DNA from 2 places in the Superficieibacter sp. BNK-5 genome. Region 2 is predicted to be linked to the other one. Evidence: predicted binding sites of a transcription regulator. Region 2 holds the regulator's gene; the other holds the start of a gene.
The links. The regulator CRP, encoded in region 2, controls carbon source genes, mostly activating them, when cyclic AMP is high. The targets are predictions, from matches to a motif close to ATGTGANNNNNNTCACAT.

Region 1: the regulator CRP is predicted to act here: its motif matches at 2,497-2,514, upstream of rhaB (rhamnulokinase).

What each region holds. Positions count from the first base shown of each region.
Region 1 is NZ_CP179893.1:1,194,533-1,202,069, reverse strand. Features, by position in the region: gene ACMGGS_RS05770 (L-rhamnose isomerase) at 1-922, opposite strand, end outside; gene rhaB (rhamnulokinase) at 919-2,388, opposite strand; gene rhaS (HTH-type transcriptional activator RhaS) at 2,679-3,515, shown strand; gene rhaR (HTH-type transcriptional activator RhaR) at 3,591-4,463, shown strand; gene ACMGGS_RS05750 (hypothetical protein) at 4,578-5,030, shown strand; gene ACMGGS_RS05745 (PTS fructose transporter subunit IIB) at 5,042-5,356, shown strand; gene ACMGGS_RS05740 (PTS fructose transporter subunit IIC) at 5,349-6,467, shown strand; gene ACMGGS_RS05735 (glycoside hydrolase family 38 C-terminal domain-containing protein) at 6,564-7,537, shown strand, end outside.
Region 2 is NZ_CP179893.1:1,826,946-1,834,482, reverse strand. Features, by position in the region: gene ACMGGS_RS08730 (nicotinate phosphoribosyltransferase) at 1-552, opposite strand, end outside; gene prs (ribose-phosphate diphosphokinase) at 565-1,425, opposite strand; gene ACMGGS_RS08720 (NUDIX hydrolase) at 1,624-2,343, shown strand; gene ACMGGS_RS08715 (hydrolase) at 2,425-3,441, shown strand; gene ACMGGS_RS08710 (YheU family protein) at 3,443-3,661, shown strand; gene ACMGGS_RS08705 (phosphoribulokinase) at 3,688-4,557, shown strand; gene ACMGGS_RS08700 (OsmC family protein) at 4,754-5,158, opposite strand; gene crp (cAMP-activated global transcriptional regulator CRP) at 5,466-6,098, shown strand; gene ACMGGS_RS08690 (YccS/YhfK family putative transporter) at 6,143-7,537, shown strand, end outside.

The sequences.
Region 1 (7,537 bases), 630 kb from region 2:
TAGCCTGGGTTTCGTCATCCAGCAGCACCACATGGTCGCTGTCCCAGCGGACCGGGCGGCTGACGTGCAACAGCAGGCGCGGAACATAAAGCATGGCGGCGGAGATTTTGTCGGAGATCACTTCCGTCGGATGGAAGTGGCCAGCGTCCAGACAGAGCGCGGTCTGACGGCTGGTGGCGTAGCCCATATAGAATTCATTGGAGCCGACGGTATAGCTTTCCGCGCCGATGCCGAACAGCTTGCTCTCCACGGCATCAATATGATGCGCCGGATCCAGCTTCTCGCTGATCACCTCATCCAGCGCGTCCAGCAGGCGCTGACGCGGGGCGAGGCGGTCGACGGTGACGTCTTTCATCCCGTCCGGAACCCAGATGTTCATCACCGACGGCGTGCCGAGCTGCTCGCCAAAGTACGCGGAGACGCGGCGGCTGGCCTTGCAGTGATCGATCCAGAACTGACGAATCTCAGGGTTAGCATGCGAAAGCGTAAAGCCATCGGCGCTCAGCGGATGGGAGAAGCAGGAAGGGTTAAAATCCAGGCCCAGCTTGTTGACTTTGGCCCACTCCACCCAGTTTTTAAAGTGTTCCGGCTTGATCTGGTCACGCGCGACTGGCGTTTCGGCCTCGTGATAAATCGCATGCAGATTAAGACGCTTCGGTCCGGGGATCAGGCTAAACGCCAGTTCCAGATCGGCACGCAGTTCGGCGGCATTACGCGCTTTGCCCGGATAATTCCCCGTGGCCTGGATACCGCCGGTCAGACTGCCTTCCGGATTTTCGAAACCGGCAACGTCATCGCCCTGCCAGCAGTGCATGGAAACGGGCAGGCGATCGAGCTGGCGCAGGGCCTCCTCGACATTGATACCTACAGCGGCGAACCGCTGTTTCGCGAGTTCCCAGGCGTGTTCTAGTGGAGTGGTCATGCGCAAAGCTCCTTTGTCTGTCGTGTTGACTGAGATTGCGCGACGTAGCGAGCGATCTCATTATCAGGATGAGGGGTGAAAGTGGTCAGGTCGTGGTTAGTAACCACCACCTTGCGAAAATCTGTGACGTCGCTCAGTTCATCCAGCGTCATGAGCTGGACGCCAATATTGCCGAGCGTGGAGGCTTCAATCGGTCCGGCGATCACCGTAATGCCGCAGGCGTCGGCGCAAAGCTGATTGAGCAACTGGTTTTGGCAGCCGCCGCCGACAATATGCAACTGGTTGAACGGCTTGCCGCGCAGAGCGGCCAGTTCGCCCAGCACGTCGGCGTACAGGATCGCGAGGCTGTCGAAAATGCAGCGTGCCAGTTCTGCATCGCTGGTCGGCTCTGGTTGGCCGGCCTCACGGCAGGCAGCCTGGATCTCCGCGCTCATGTTGCCCGGATTAATAAAACGATCGTCGTTGGGATTGATGACAAAGCGGCAGGCGGGCAGCGCTTCGGTACGGGCAATCAGCTCCGGCAGATCGGTAACCTGTTGTTCAGCAAGTACCCGCTGGAGCAGCCACAGGCCCATGATATTTTTCAGCACCCGATAACGCCCTTCCGCGCCGCCTTCGTTGGTGATATTGGCAGCCAGCGCCTTGTCGCTGGTATATGGCGTTTTGCTTTCAAAGCCCATCAGCGACCAGGTGCCGGAGGAGATCCACGCCGCGTCTTTCCCTTCCAGCGGAACGGCAATCACCGCGCTGGCGGTATCGTGACTGGCGACTGCCACCACCGGAATGGCATTACCCTGTGGACAGGTCCAGTGGCCAATCACATTGCCGGGATGCGTGGGTTTGCCGAACCAGGCGCCGTTCACTCCTGTCCAGTCCAGCAATGTTTCATCCCAGCTATCGGTATTGATATTGACCAGTTGGGTGGTGGTGGCGTTGGTATATTCCCAGTTCATCTGCCCGGTAAGGCGGTAGCTGAAGTAATCAGGAATGAGCAGTGCATGAGCGACCTCGCGCGCCACCTCCGGTTGCTGCCGGACCAGCGCGTGAAGCTGATAAAGCGTATTAAACGGCAGAAACTGAATGCCGCTGCGGCGGTAAATTTCCGCCTTGCCGAGTTGAGTCAGCGCCTGCGCCATCACGCCGTCGGTACGATCGTCACGGTAGGCGATGGGCAGACCGACGCGTTGGCCCTGGCGGTTCAGCAGCACGTAATCCACGCCCCAGGTATCCACGCCGATACTGTCAATTACGATGCCCGCCTCGCACACGTTCTCCAGACCACGGCGGATCTCCGCCTCCAGGCTGTCAATGTCCCAGCAGTCATAACCGTCCACTTTTTGCAGACGATTGACGAAGCGGTGCATTTCACGCAGCGTGAGGGTGCGTTGTTCGCGGTCATAGCGTGCAAGCATTACACGCCCGCTGGATGCGCCTAAATCGACAGCGACGCAATGGCGAAAAGTCATGATAGAGTCCTTCTGAGAGTCAATGCCCACAGTCTAAAAAAGGACGCCTGCTTCTACCTTCTTGTTACTGACAGGGGAAATTGGCCGCTGGCAAGAAAGCAAAGATGAACGTGAGGAAGCTCACATTTTGCTGCGAAAGGGGGGATGTGACCGCCGCCGCATTTCTGACGCTTTCCGTTCATTTCTTGAAAAATCGGCAGTGTTTGCACGCTTTGTCGTCAAAATTTCAAGATGAGAATGCGGGGCCTTAATTACTATCATGAGAATTCTTCTCACTGGTGGCGACTCTTATGACCGTACTTCACAGCGTGGATTTCTTTCCTTCGGGTAATTCGCCAGTGGCGATCGAGCCGCGTCTTCCGCAGTCGGCCTTCCCGGAGCATCATCATGACTTTCATGAAATAGTGATTGTCGAACACGGTACTGGCATTCATGTTTTTAACGGCCAGCCCTATACCATCAGCGGCGGAACGATCTGTTTTGTCCGCGATCATGACCGTCATCTGTATGAGCACACCGACAATCTGTGCCTGACTAACGTGCTGTACCGCTCCCCGGATGCTTTTCAGTTTTTAAGCGGCCTGCATTTGCTGCTGCCACAGGAGCAGAATGGTCAATACCCTTCACACTGGCGCGTTAATCAGACGGTGCTGACGCAGGTGCGGCAGCTTGTCGGCCAGCTTGAACCGAAAGACGATGCGGCGGATGCGCCGGAACGGGCAAACCGCGAACTGCTGTTTATGCAACTGCTGGTGCTGCTGCGTAAAAGCAGCCTGGCGGAAGGGGCGGAGGATAATGACGCTCGTCTCAACCATCTGATCGCCTGGCTTGACGATCATTTTGCCGACGAAGTGTGCTGGGACGATCTGGCAGATCATTTCTCGTTGTCGCTGCGGACATTACACCGTCAGCTCAAGCAATCCACCGGCCTGACCCCACAACGTTACCTGAACCGGCTGCGTTTGATTAAAGCGCGCCATCTGCTGCGCCACAGTGACGAAAGCGTGACGGATATCGCTTATCGCTGCGGGTTCGGCGACAGTAACCACTTTTCGACCCTGTTTCGCCGCGAGTTTTCCTGGTCTCCGCGCGATATTCGTCAGGGGCGCGACGAAATTCTTCAGTAACGCGAAGAGAATCAACGTTTTTGAACGACCGTCAGAAGATAATAACCGGTCATTCGTCGTTGAGGTGATCCTGCTGTGGGCAAGTTAATTCTTCGTAAAGCCGACTTTTTCACCAGCGTCGGCCAGGCAGTCGCCGTTGCGGATCGCTATCCGCAAAACGTCTTTGCTGAACATACTCACGAGTTTTGCGAACTGGTGCTGGTATGGCGCGGCAATGGCCTGCACGTCCTCAATGACCGCCCGTACCGCATCACGCGCGGCGACCTGTTTTATATCCGCGCCGAAGACAAACACTCCTATGCTTCGGTCAACGACCTGGTATTGCAAAATATTATCTATTGCCCTGACCGCCTGAAACTTAATTTCGACTGGGACGCGCATATTCCTGGCTTTAGCGGACCTGAAAGGCGGGCGCACTGGCGGCTTGGCAGCACTGGAATGAGTCAGGCACGGCAGGTCATCGCGCAGCTCGAACACGAAAGCGCCCATCCTGACGCGCAGGTCAATGACATGGCCGAACTGCTCTTTGCACAACTGGTGGTGACCCTGAAAAGACACCGCTATACCACCGATAATTTGTCGGCAACGTCGCGCGAGCCGCTGCTGGATAAGCTGATCACCGCGCTGGCAGGAAGTCTGGACACGCCTTTCGTACTCGAAACGTTTTGCGAACAGGAGCAGTGCAGCGAGCGCCCCCTGCGCCAGCAGTTTCGCAGCCAGACGGGGATGACCATCAGCCAGTATCTGCGCCAGCTACGAATTTGCCACGCCCAATACCTCTTACAGCACACTGAAATACTGATTGGCGACATCGCCATGCAGTGCGGCTTTGAAGACAGTAATTATTTTTCCGTGGTATTTAACCGTGAAATAGGCATGACGCCGGGACAGTGGCGTCATCGCAGCCGCGACGGAACCGCCTCTAATATAAATATGATGAATGATTAACGGGAAATAACGACCGCAATACTGCGCTAAAAATTAAAATAAATCTCTGTGCTATAAATCACATTTGTTGGCGAAAATTCTGTTTTATAATAGCGCATTCATCATGGAGGTAAAATGTTAGCCATTATCATTTTGCTGTTTATATCCGCCGCTGCTTTTTTGTTATCGCGAGATAACAAAGGTAACGTCGCGCTTGATGATATTTGTTGGCTAAATTCGCCTGACGATCTTTCTGACGTTGACCTGTTTTCTGCCGACTGTCCGCATTATCAAATGTCGCAGGAGTGGTCCCGTTTATGGGATTGTACCGGGCAGGCATTACGCGCCCGTTTCCACCGGCACAAACAACGTCTCGCGGCGATTTCGCCGTCACCTTGCCAGCGCGTGTTATGTTGCCGTAAACGCGATGAACTGCGTTTTAGTTTCCGTATATCCAGCCTGCGCCAGCTAATCGCGTGCCGCCATGCCAGCGGTGCCGATTGCCATCACGCAGGCCAACCTGGTTTCATCCACAAAGCACAATGCGCGTTTTCGCCATTGTGCTTTTTTTTGTCTGAACAAACCTGAGAGGCTGAATGATGTTTATTGTTTGTGTTGCTGCATGTCCGACCGGCGTTGCCCATACCTACATGGCAGCGGAAGCGCTTGAAATGACCGGAAAAAAACGGGGTCATGAGATCAAAGTAGAAACCCAGGGCAGCATAGGCGCGGAGAATGAGATCCTTGACGAGGATCTGGCGCGGGCCGACGCGGTGATTATTGCCGCCGACGTCGCCATCAGCGGCAAAGAACGTTTTGTAGGACTGGTTAAGCTGGAGTGCAGCGTCTCCGATCCGATTAAATTCGGGGATGCCGTTTTTGAAGCCGTTGAACAGGAGGTTGCGCATGGCTAAGTTTCAGGGAGGAGGCGGCAAGCCTTCAGCGGGTGCAGAAGTGAAAAACGCCATTATGACTGGCGTGTCGTGGATGTTGCCTTTTGTCATTGCCGGGGCGGTCATTATGGGGATCGCGCGTATTGGCGCGTCGATGTACGGCATTGATAATATCTGGGATGCCAGCCATGAGCAGGCTGCCAGCCTGGTCGTACAGGTACTGCATCGCTTCGATGGTTTCGGCGGACTGGCGCTGTCGCTGATGCTGCCGGTGGTGGCGGGTTATATCAGTTTTGCCCTCGCCAATAAGCCGGGCATCGCGCCGGGGATGGTGGGGGGATTACTGGCGAGCAGTCTGGGAACCGGCTTTCTGGGGGCGCTGGCCGCCGGTTTTGTCGCCGGGTATATCGTCCGGGCGCTCATCAAATACATCAAATTACCGAAAGCTCTGGCCTCTGCCGGGCCGATTTTTATCCTGCCGGTCGGCGGGACGCTGCTGACCTGCATTGTGATGGCGTTTGTTATTGGCACGCCGCTGGCGGCGCTTAATCACGGTATGGAGCACTGGCTGCTGTCGATGTCTGGTACCAATAAAGTGCTGCTGGCGGCGGTAATTGGCGGCATGGTGGGCTTTGACCTCGGCGGTCCGGTGAACAAGGCGGCGGTCACCACCGCGATGGCGCTACTGGCTTCCGGGATTTACGATCCTAATACTGCTGCACAGGTCGCCATCATTGTACCGCCTATTGGCCTGGGCGTTGCCACCCTGCTGTGGGCAAAACGCTTCCCGGAATCGCTGCGTGAAGCGGGCAAGGCGTCCACGCTGATGGGGCTGATTGGCGTCTCGGAGGGGGCCATTCCGTTTGCGCTGTCCAATCCTAAAATCATTGTGATTAACATGATCGGCTCTGCGGTTGGTGCGGCGATGGCGGTGGGCCTGGGGGCGGTGAACCAGGCTCCCATTTCCGGATTTTACGGCTGGCTGGCGGTTGAACAGTGGCCGATATATGTTCTCTCCATCGCCTGTGGCTCCGCGATTATCGCCTGTGGATCGCTGCTGGTATTTCGCAATGTGCCAGACGAAGCCATTAAAAAAGAAATGATGGCACCTAAATTTAAAGCCAGTCGTTAATATAAAGAGATATTAACGACGGTTCGTCGCTAATCATAAAAATTAACGGGTAATTATCCGTGGTATTTTCTCGCCCTCAAAAAGGCTGAAATAAAGATGAAAACAGTTCATTTGATCCAACATACGCACTGGGATCGCGAGTGGTATTTTACTGAAAATGATTCTCGGGTCGTGCTTTATTATTTTATGGCTGATTTACTTCAGCGTCTGGAAGCCGATGAGTCATTAGGCCCATTTATACTTGATGGGCAGACCGTGGTGCTGGAAGATTATTTTAACATTGCGCCCGAAAATCGTGCGCGGGTGCAAAAACTGATCGACGAGGGCAGGCTACTTATCGGTCCGTGGTACACCCAGACCGATTTCTTAGTGGTCGGCGCAGAATCCATCACCCACAATTTGCTGCTGGGCATGGCGGACTGCAACGCAATGGGAAGCCGGATGGCCGTGGGTTACGTCCCCGACTCCTTCGGCCAGAGCGCCCAGTTGCCGATGTTCCTGACGCAGTTTGCGATGGATCGCGCGGTGATCTGGCGCGGCTGGTGCGAGCACGACGTGGCTGCCAGCGAGTTTCGCTGGCAGAGCACTGACGGCAGTTGCGTCACCACTGCCGTGCTGCCGTGGGGGTATGGCTGCGCGAAATGGCTGCCCGCCGACGCGCAAAAAGCATGGCAGGTGCTGCCCGCTATTCTGCAAAAACAGGCGAAATTCAGCACCTCCGGGCACGTTTTGCTCCCCAACGGTAACGATCAGTCCCCCTTTGAGCATGGTGTTCCGGCGATGCTCGATGCGCTTAATACGCAGCAGTCCGACTACCATTTCGTGCGCAGCGATTTTAGCCGCTACTTTGACGCCCTGGAACGGACGGGAGTCGAACTGGCGACGTATCAGGGTGAGTTACTCAGTCCGAAATATATGCGCATTCATCGGGGGATTTTCTCGACGCGCATGGATATCAAGCAGGCTAACGTCCGGCTGGAGAACTTCCTCAGCCAGCAGCTTGAACCGTTATTAAGCGTGGTCTGGCAACTGGGGCTGCCTTATCCGCAAACGGCGGTGGAGAATATCTG
Region 2 (7,537 bases):
ATCCAGGTGCGAAAGATCGCTACAGGTTTTTGCCGCCCATTTTTCGCAAATCTTGCGGTAGTGGTGCGCGATAGTGGCATTGGTCGACGTTTTCCACAGCTCTGCGGAGAGCACCGTTTCCAGATAGTTCACCAGCCAGAACGCATCGTCGCGGGTGTTGGTGATCGTCAGGACTGGCACCTTCATCGGCACTTTGCTGCCTTCATCCAGCGCTTTAATGTGCAGCGGAAGATAACCTGTGCGGTGCAGGGTACGAATGTGATCCACCGCCACCGCGTCGCGCCCAAGATAGCTGTCCATCACCTGTTTGTATTCATTCACGACCTCATCTTCCGGACGGGAGAAAAAGGCATCGTTAAACAGATCGACCAGGAACCACTGCATAAAGCCCTGTAAACCGAAAAATACCAGCTTGCCATCGGCAAGCGGAGACTGAAAAAAGCGATCGCTGCGCGGCGTAAAGTTGGAGTAAACCTTCGTGGTGCCCTGCGGATACTGCACGCGGTGCGAAACTTTGTAGCCATCGATAGCCAGAATGGGATTCATTTTCATGATGTTTCTCCGTTAAGCGCCGTAAATAGCAGCGATATCAATCAGTTCAAGGTTCGGGTGCGCAAGCGCGGGTGAAGTAAACGAGGTGGTGGTATAAATTGCGTCGATACCGTTTGAAAGCAGATTTTCCACACCTTTAGAAAAGATACCGTGCGTGACGTACAGGCTGACGCTGCGAGCGCCTGCATCGCGCAGGACCTGGGCGGAGCCAATAAACGTCCCTCCGGCATCACACAAGTCATCAACAATCAGCACATCCCTGCCCCTCACATCACCGGAAACCAGCGCGAAACCGGTGAGATTGCCGCTCGCCACATCGCGCTTTTTCGTTAATACCGCGTATTCAGATGCCCCTGTCGCTCTGGCAACCGCGTCGATTTTTTTCAACGCGCCCGCATCCGGGGCGACCAGCATTAGTGCCTGCTGCTGAAACTGACGTGCCAGTGTGGGGCTATGCAGCAGACAAATTTCCTGCGGGATAGCGACAAAATTATCAATCGCTGCCCCCGCTGCATCGCTGTGCGGGTCGAGCACCTTAACTTTATCGAAACCCAGGGTATTGAGTTGACGGGCAAAAACCTTCAGTGCAAAGCTGTCGCCTGCGACCATATGACGGTCCTGACGCGCCCACGGCAGCCACGGAAGCTCAAGGTGGCTGACCAGCACATCGGTAACATGGCGCACGGCGTCAACCAGTTGGGCCAGCAACATGAAATCATTCATATCACGCATGGCGGCGGCACGAACACGCATCAACTGCGCGCGTTCTGGCAGTTTGCCTGTCACCTTCAGCCATACCGCACCGTCAGGGAAAATGCCGGTTGTTAAGGCAATCTCTTGATTATCAATGAATAACTGCAACCGTTTTTCCATTTTCTTGCCCTCTCAATTAATTAATGTCCCTGTGACAATTTAATAATGTCCCTAAGACATATATTATGCAAGTTATTTTTTGAACAAAAAGCAAAATAACGTTAATTGCCTGATAACAGAAATAAAAAAAGCGTATGTTTTGTGCAGGCCCGGGCTGGTAAACTGGGATTTTCCTGCCACGGTGAACGGCCACGACAAATGACGACAGAAGCGGAATACCTGAAAAATTACGACGCCAGCCGTTTTCCTTCGCCGCTGGTAACGGTCGACAGCGTGCTTTTTACCCTCCATCAGGGCGAACTTTGTGTGCTGCTGGTGGAGCGAGCCAGCCAGCCGCAACAGGGCTGCTGGGGATTACCGGGGGGGTTTATTGATATTGCCCGCGATACCTCCACACGTGATACGGCGTTGCGCAAGCTGACGGAAAAAACGGGGGTGCTGCCATCGTGGCTGGAACAACTCGATACCTTTTCCGGCCCGGATCGCGACCCGCGCGGCTGGAGCCTGACGGTAAGCTGGTTTGCGCTGATATCATGGGTGGACTGTGCGCCGCATATCGAGACCGTCAGCGATGCGAAATGGATCCCGGTGCAGGCGCTTCCCCGCTATGAACTGGCGTTTGATCATGCCGCGATTGTGCAGGCGGGTCTGCATCGCCTGCGGCAGAAGACTATGTATTCGCTGCTGCCCGTCTATTGTTTGCCTGAAAATTTTACCCACGCGCAGCTCCAGGAAGCGACGGAGATCATTCTCGGCCAGCCGATCCAGCGCAAAAGCCTGATCCGCCGTATTGAGGCGTCGGGTATGCTGGAGGAGACCGGCGAGAGCATCGCCACTGGCGCACGTAAAGCCCGATTATGGCGGCGCAAGCCCGGCGTGGATATTCATCTTTTTTCCCGCAATTTGCTGGCTGAATAATGACTACCACGTTAAATGCATAAACCGCACTAATAATTACGGGTTATAGTACGGCGCAATTTCCTTAAACTATCCTCTGTCATGGCTCAAATTTCATCTGAACAACCGCTCGTCGGACAAGACGATATGCACTCTTTTCACCCCATGCCGGGGGCGCGCAATCCGCATCTGCAAACCATGCTGCCGCGCCTGCTGCGTCGCCGGGTGCAGTTCACGCCGGTGTGGCAACGTCTCGATCTGCCGGACGGTGATTTCGTCGATCTGGCGTGGAGCGAAGATCCGCAGCAGGCCAGGCATAAGCCCCGGCTGGTGGTTTTTCATGGGCTGGAGGGCAGCCTGCATAGCCCCTATGCGCACGGCCTGATTCACGCGGCGAAAGCGCGCGGCTGGCTTGGCGTGGTGATGCATTTCCGTGGCTGTAGCGGTGAGCCAAATCGTCTGAACCGTATCTATCATTCGGGAGAAACCGAGGACGGCACCTGGTTTTTGCACTGGCTGAAGCGCGAGTTCGGCAATGTCCCTACCGCAGCGGTGGGTTACTCGCTGGGGGGCAACATGCTGGCGTGCCTGCTGGCAAAAGAAGGCAGTAACGCACCGCTTGACGCGGCAGCGATTGTCTCCGCCCCCTTTGTGCTGGAAGCGTGCAGCTATCACATGGAGAAAGGCTTTTCCCGCGTCTATCAGCGCTACCTGCTGAACCTGCTGAAAGGGAATGCGACCCGGAAACTGAAGGCGTATCCCGGCACGCTGCCGATTGAACTGGCCCAGCTAAAGCAGGTACGCCGCCTGCGCGAGTTTGATGATTTAATCACCGCGCGTATTCATGGTTTTGCCGACGCTATCGACTATTATCGTCAGTGCAGCGCGATGCCGTTGCTCAATCAGATCGCCAAACCGACGCTGATCATCCATGCTAAAGACGATCCGTTTATGGATCATCACGTTATCCCCGATCCCGACACCTTACCGCCACAGGTAGAGTATCAGCTCACCGAGCATGGCGGGCACGTCGGATTTGTGGGTGGCACGCTGCGGCGTCCGGAAATGTGGCTGGAAAAACGCATTCCCGACTGGCTGACAACATACCTCGGAGCCTAATATGATTATTCCCTGGCAGGATCTCGCCCCTGAAACGCTCGACAGCCTGATCGAAAGCTTTGTCTTGCGTGAAGGCACTGATTATGGTGAACATGAGCGTTCGCTCGAGCAAAAAGTCGCCGACGTTAAACATCAGCTTAAAACGGGTGACGCCGTGCTGGTGTGGTCTGAGCTGCATGAGACGGTCAACATCATGCCTCGCAAGCAGTTTCGCGACTAAATTTACTGATTACTCAGGGAGTTGCTATGTCTGCCAAACATCCGGTGATTGCGGTAACGGGTTCCAGCGGTGCGGGAACCACCACCACCAGTCTCGCCTTCCGTAAGATTTTTTCCCAGCTCAACCTGCATGCGGCGGAAGTTGAAGGGGATAGCTTTCATCGCTATACCCGCCCGGAAATGGACATGGCGATCCGCAAGGCGCGCGATCTGGGTCGGCATATCAGCTACTTCGGCCCCGAGGCCAACGACTTTGGTCTGCTGGAACATACGTTTACTGAATATGGTCATTCCGGCACAGGCCAGGCGCGAAAGTATCTGCATACCTATGACGAAGCCGTGCCGTGGAACCAGGTGCCGGGCACGTTTACCCCGTGGCAACCGCTGCCGGAACCGACCGACGTCCTGTTTTATGAGGGATTGCACGGCGGCGTGGTCACTCCGCAGCACGATGTTGCACGCCATGTCGATTTGCTGGTGGGCGTAGTACCGATTGTTAACCTCGAATGGATCCAGAAGTTAATTCGCGATACCAGCGAGCGCGGACACTCCCGCGAGGCGGTGATGGACTCGGTGGTGCGCTCAATGGAAGATTACATCAACTTCATTACGCCGCAGTTTTCGCGCACGCATATTAACTTTCAGCGGGTGCCGACCGTCGATACCTCCAACCCGTTCGCCGCGAAAGGCATCCCGTCACTGGATGAAAGCTTTGTCGTCATTCATTTTCGCAATCTGGAAGGGATCGATTTCCCGTGGCTGCTGGCGATGCTTCAGGGATCGTTTATTTCCCACATCAATACATTAGTGGTGCCCGGCGGGAAAATGGGGCTGGCGATGGAACTGATTATGCTGCCGCTGGTGCAACGGCTGATGGAAGGCAAAAAAATAGAATAGCGAAAGAGTGGCTGGCGGCGTGCCCTTTGCCCGGCGGCGCTGCGCTTGCGCGGGCCTGTGGATTGCGATTAAAGTGTTGATATTGATGGTTTTCGTAGGCCGGGTAAGGCGAAGCCGCCACCCGGCATAACAACGATGCGGCTGCCCGCGCTATACCGCAAACGCGGGCAACATAATAACAAGGTGGACGTTAACCCTACCCTGCAACCACCTCATACGAATGGGTAATATTCACCGCTTTACCCAGCATCAACGCCACTGAACAATATTTCTCCGCAGAGAGATCGACTGCCCGGGCTACCGCCGCATCTTTCAGGTCATTGCCGGTAACGATAAAGTGCAAATTGATATGGGTAAATAAACGCGGGGCTTCTTCACGGCGTTCAGACGTCAGTTTCACCTCGCAGTTTGTCACCGCCTGACGCCCTTTTTGCAGGATCGACACCACATCAATCGCGCTGCATCCTCCTGCGGCCATCAGCACCATCTCCATCGGGCTGGGCGCTTTATCACCGGAGTTACCATCCATCAAAATCTGGTGCCCGGAGGCCGACTCACCCAGAAACGTTAACCCCTCTACCCATTTCACTCGCGCTTGCATAACATCCACTCCAGTGTCGCCATTTTCTTCACAGATTACGCGTACATAACAATTCTCGCAACGGAAGGCGACCTGCGTCATGCTGAAGCGAGACACCAGGAGACAGGCGGCAAAAGCTATGCTAAAACAGACGGGATGCTACAGTGATATATTGACTTTGCGCATACATAGATGCAAAGGACATCAGATTAACGGCTGCGGAGCATACCGACAGTCAGCTTCCCGCCCGAGGGAAGAAAACGATTGCAACCCCGGAGGCAACGTCGTTTAGCCGCCGGAGATAGCTTATAACAGAGGATAACCGCGCATGGTGCTTGGCAAACCACAAACAGACCCGACTCTCGAATGGTTCTTGTCTCATTGCCACATTCATAAGTACCCATCGAAGAGCACGCTGATTCACCAGGGTGAAAAGGCGGAGACGCTGTATTACATCGTCAAAGGCTCCGTGGCAGTGCTGATTAAAGATGAGGAAGGGAAAGAGATGATCCTTTCTTACCTCAACCAGGGCGATTTTATCGGTGAACTGGGCCTGTTCGAAGAGGGCCAGGAACGTAGCGCCTGGGTGCGTGCAAAAACCGCCTGTGAAGTCGCGGAAATTTCCTATAAAAAATTCCGTCAGTTGATCCAGGTGAATCCGGATATCCTGATGCGTCTTTCCGCACAGATGGCGCGTCGCTTGCAAGTGACGTCTGAAAAAGTGGGCAACCTTGCCTTCCTCGACGTCACCGGTCGTATCGCGCAGACGCTGCTTAACCTGGCTAAACAGCCGGACGCTATGACCCACCCGGACGGTATGCAGATCAAAATCACCCGCCAGGAGATCGGCCAGATCGTCGGTTGCTCTCGTGAAACGGTAGGCCGCATCCTGAAAATGCTGGAAGATCAGAGTCTGATCTCCGCGCACGGTAAAACTATCGTCGTTTACGGCACTCGCTAAGCTCGACACCCGGCGCATTCACTGCAATGCGCCGATAAACTTCTATGTGGCGCAGGCTTATCTATCACCCGGAAGTGAACTACGCACTACGTCAAACGCTGGTGTTGTGTTTGCCCGTGGCTACAGGTCTGATTATCGGCCAGCTCCAGTACGGTCTGTTATTTTCCCTGGTTCCCGCCTGCTGCAATATTGCCGGTCTTGATACGCCGCATAAGCGGTTTTTTAAACGTCTTATTATTGGCGGTTCGCTGTTTGCCGGCAGTAGCCTGGCCGTACAGATCCTCCTGGCACAAGATGCGCCGCTACCGCTGGTCCTGACCGCGTTGGCACTGATACTCGGCGTTACGGCAGAAATCAGCCCTCTCCACGCACGCCTGCTTCCCGCTTCGTTAATTGCCGCTATATTTACTCTCAGCCTGGCCGGTTCAGTGCCGGTATGGGAGCCGATGCTCTTGTATGCCACAGGCACGCTCTGGTATGGCCTTTTCAACTGGTTCTGGTTCTGGCTATGGCGCGAACAGCCGTTGCGCGAATCGCTAAGCCTGCTTTACCGTCAGCTGGCGGACTACTGCGAGGCCAAATACAGCCTGCTGACCCAGCACGCCGATCCGGAAAAAGCGCTGCCGCCACTGCTGGCGCGTCAGCAAAAGACGGTGGATCTCATCACCCAGTGCTATCAGCAGTTGTATATGCTGTCGGAAAAGAAACATCACAATTACAAACGGCTGCGCTGGATGTTCCAGATGGCGCTGGATTTGCAGGAGCATATCTCCGTCAGCCTCCACCAGCCGGAAGAGGTGCAAAAGCTGGTGGAGCAAAGCCACGCGGAAGCGGTGATCCGCTGGAATGCGCAAACCGTGGCCGCTCGCCTGCGCGTGATGGCCGACGATATTCTCTATCACCACTATTCCGGGCGCTTCAACATGGAGAAGCAGATTGGCGCGCTGGAGAAGATCGCCCGGCAGAATCCGGATAATCCCGTCGGCCAGTTTTGCGCATGGCATTTCAGCCGCATCGCCCGCGTGCTGAAAACGCTGCGTCCGCTTTATCCGCGCGATTTGATGGCTGACCGCCAGCGTCGTCTGCCCTTGTGGTCGGCACTCAAAAACTATTTATCACTGAAGTCTCCCGCGCTGCGCACGTCGGCCCGCCTCAGCGTGATGCTCAGCATCGCCAGCCTGGCAGGAAGCGTGCTGCACCTGCCCAAGCCTTACTGGATCTTAATGACCATTATGTTCGTGACGCAAAACGGCTATGGTGCGACGCGGGTGCGGATCCTGCACCGGACGCTGGGCACGCTGGTCGGGCTGGTGATTGCGGGCGCGACCCTGCACTTTAAGGTGCCGGATGGTTTTACGCTGTGCGCGATGCTGGGCATTACGATTATCAGCTATTTGATCCTGCGGAAAAATTACGGCTGGGCGATGATTGGTTTTACC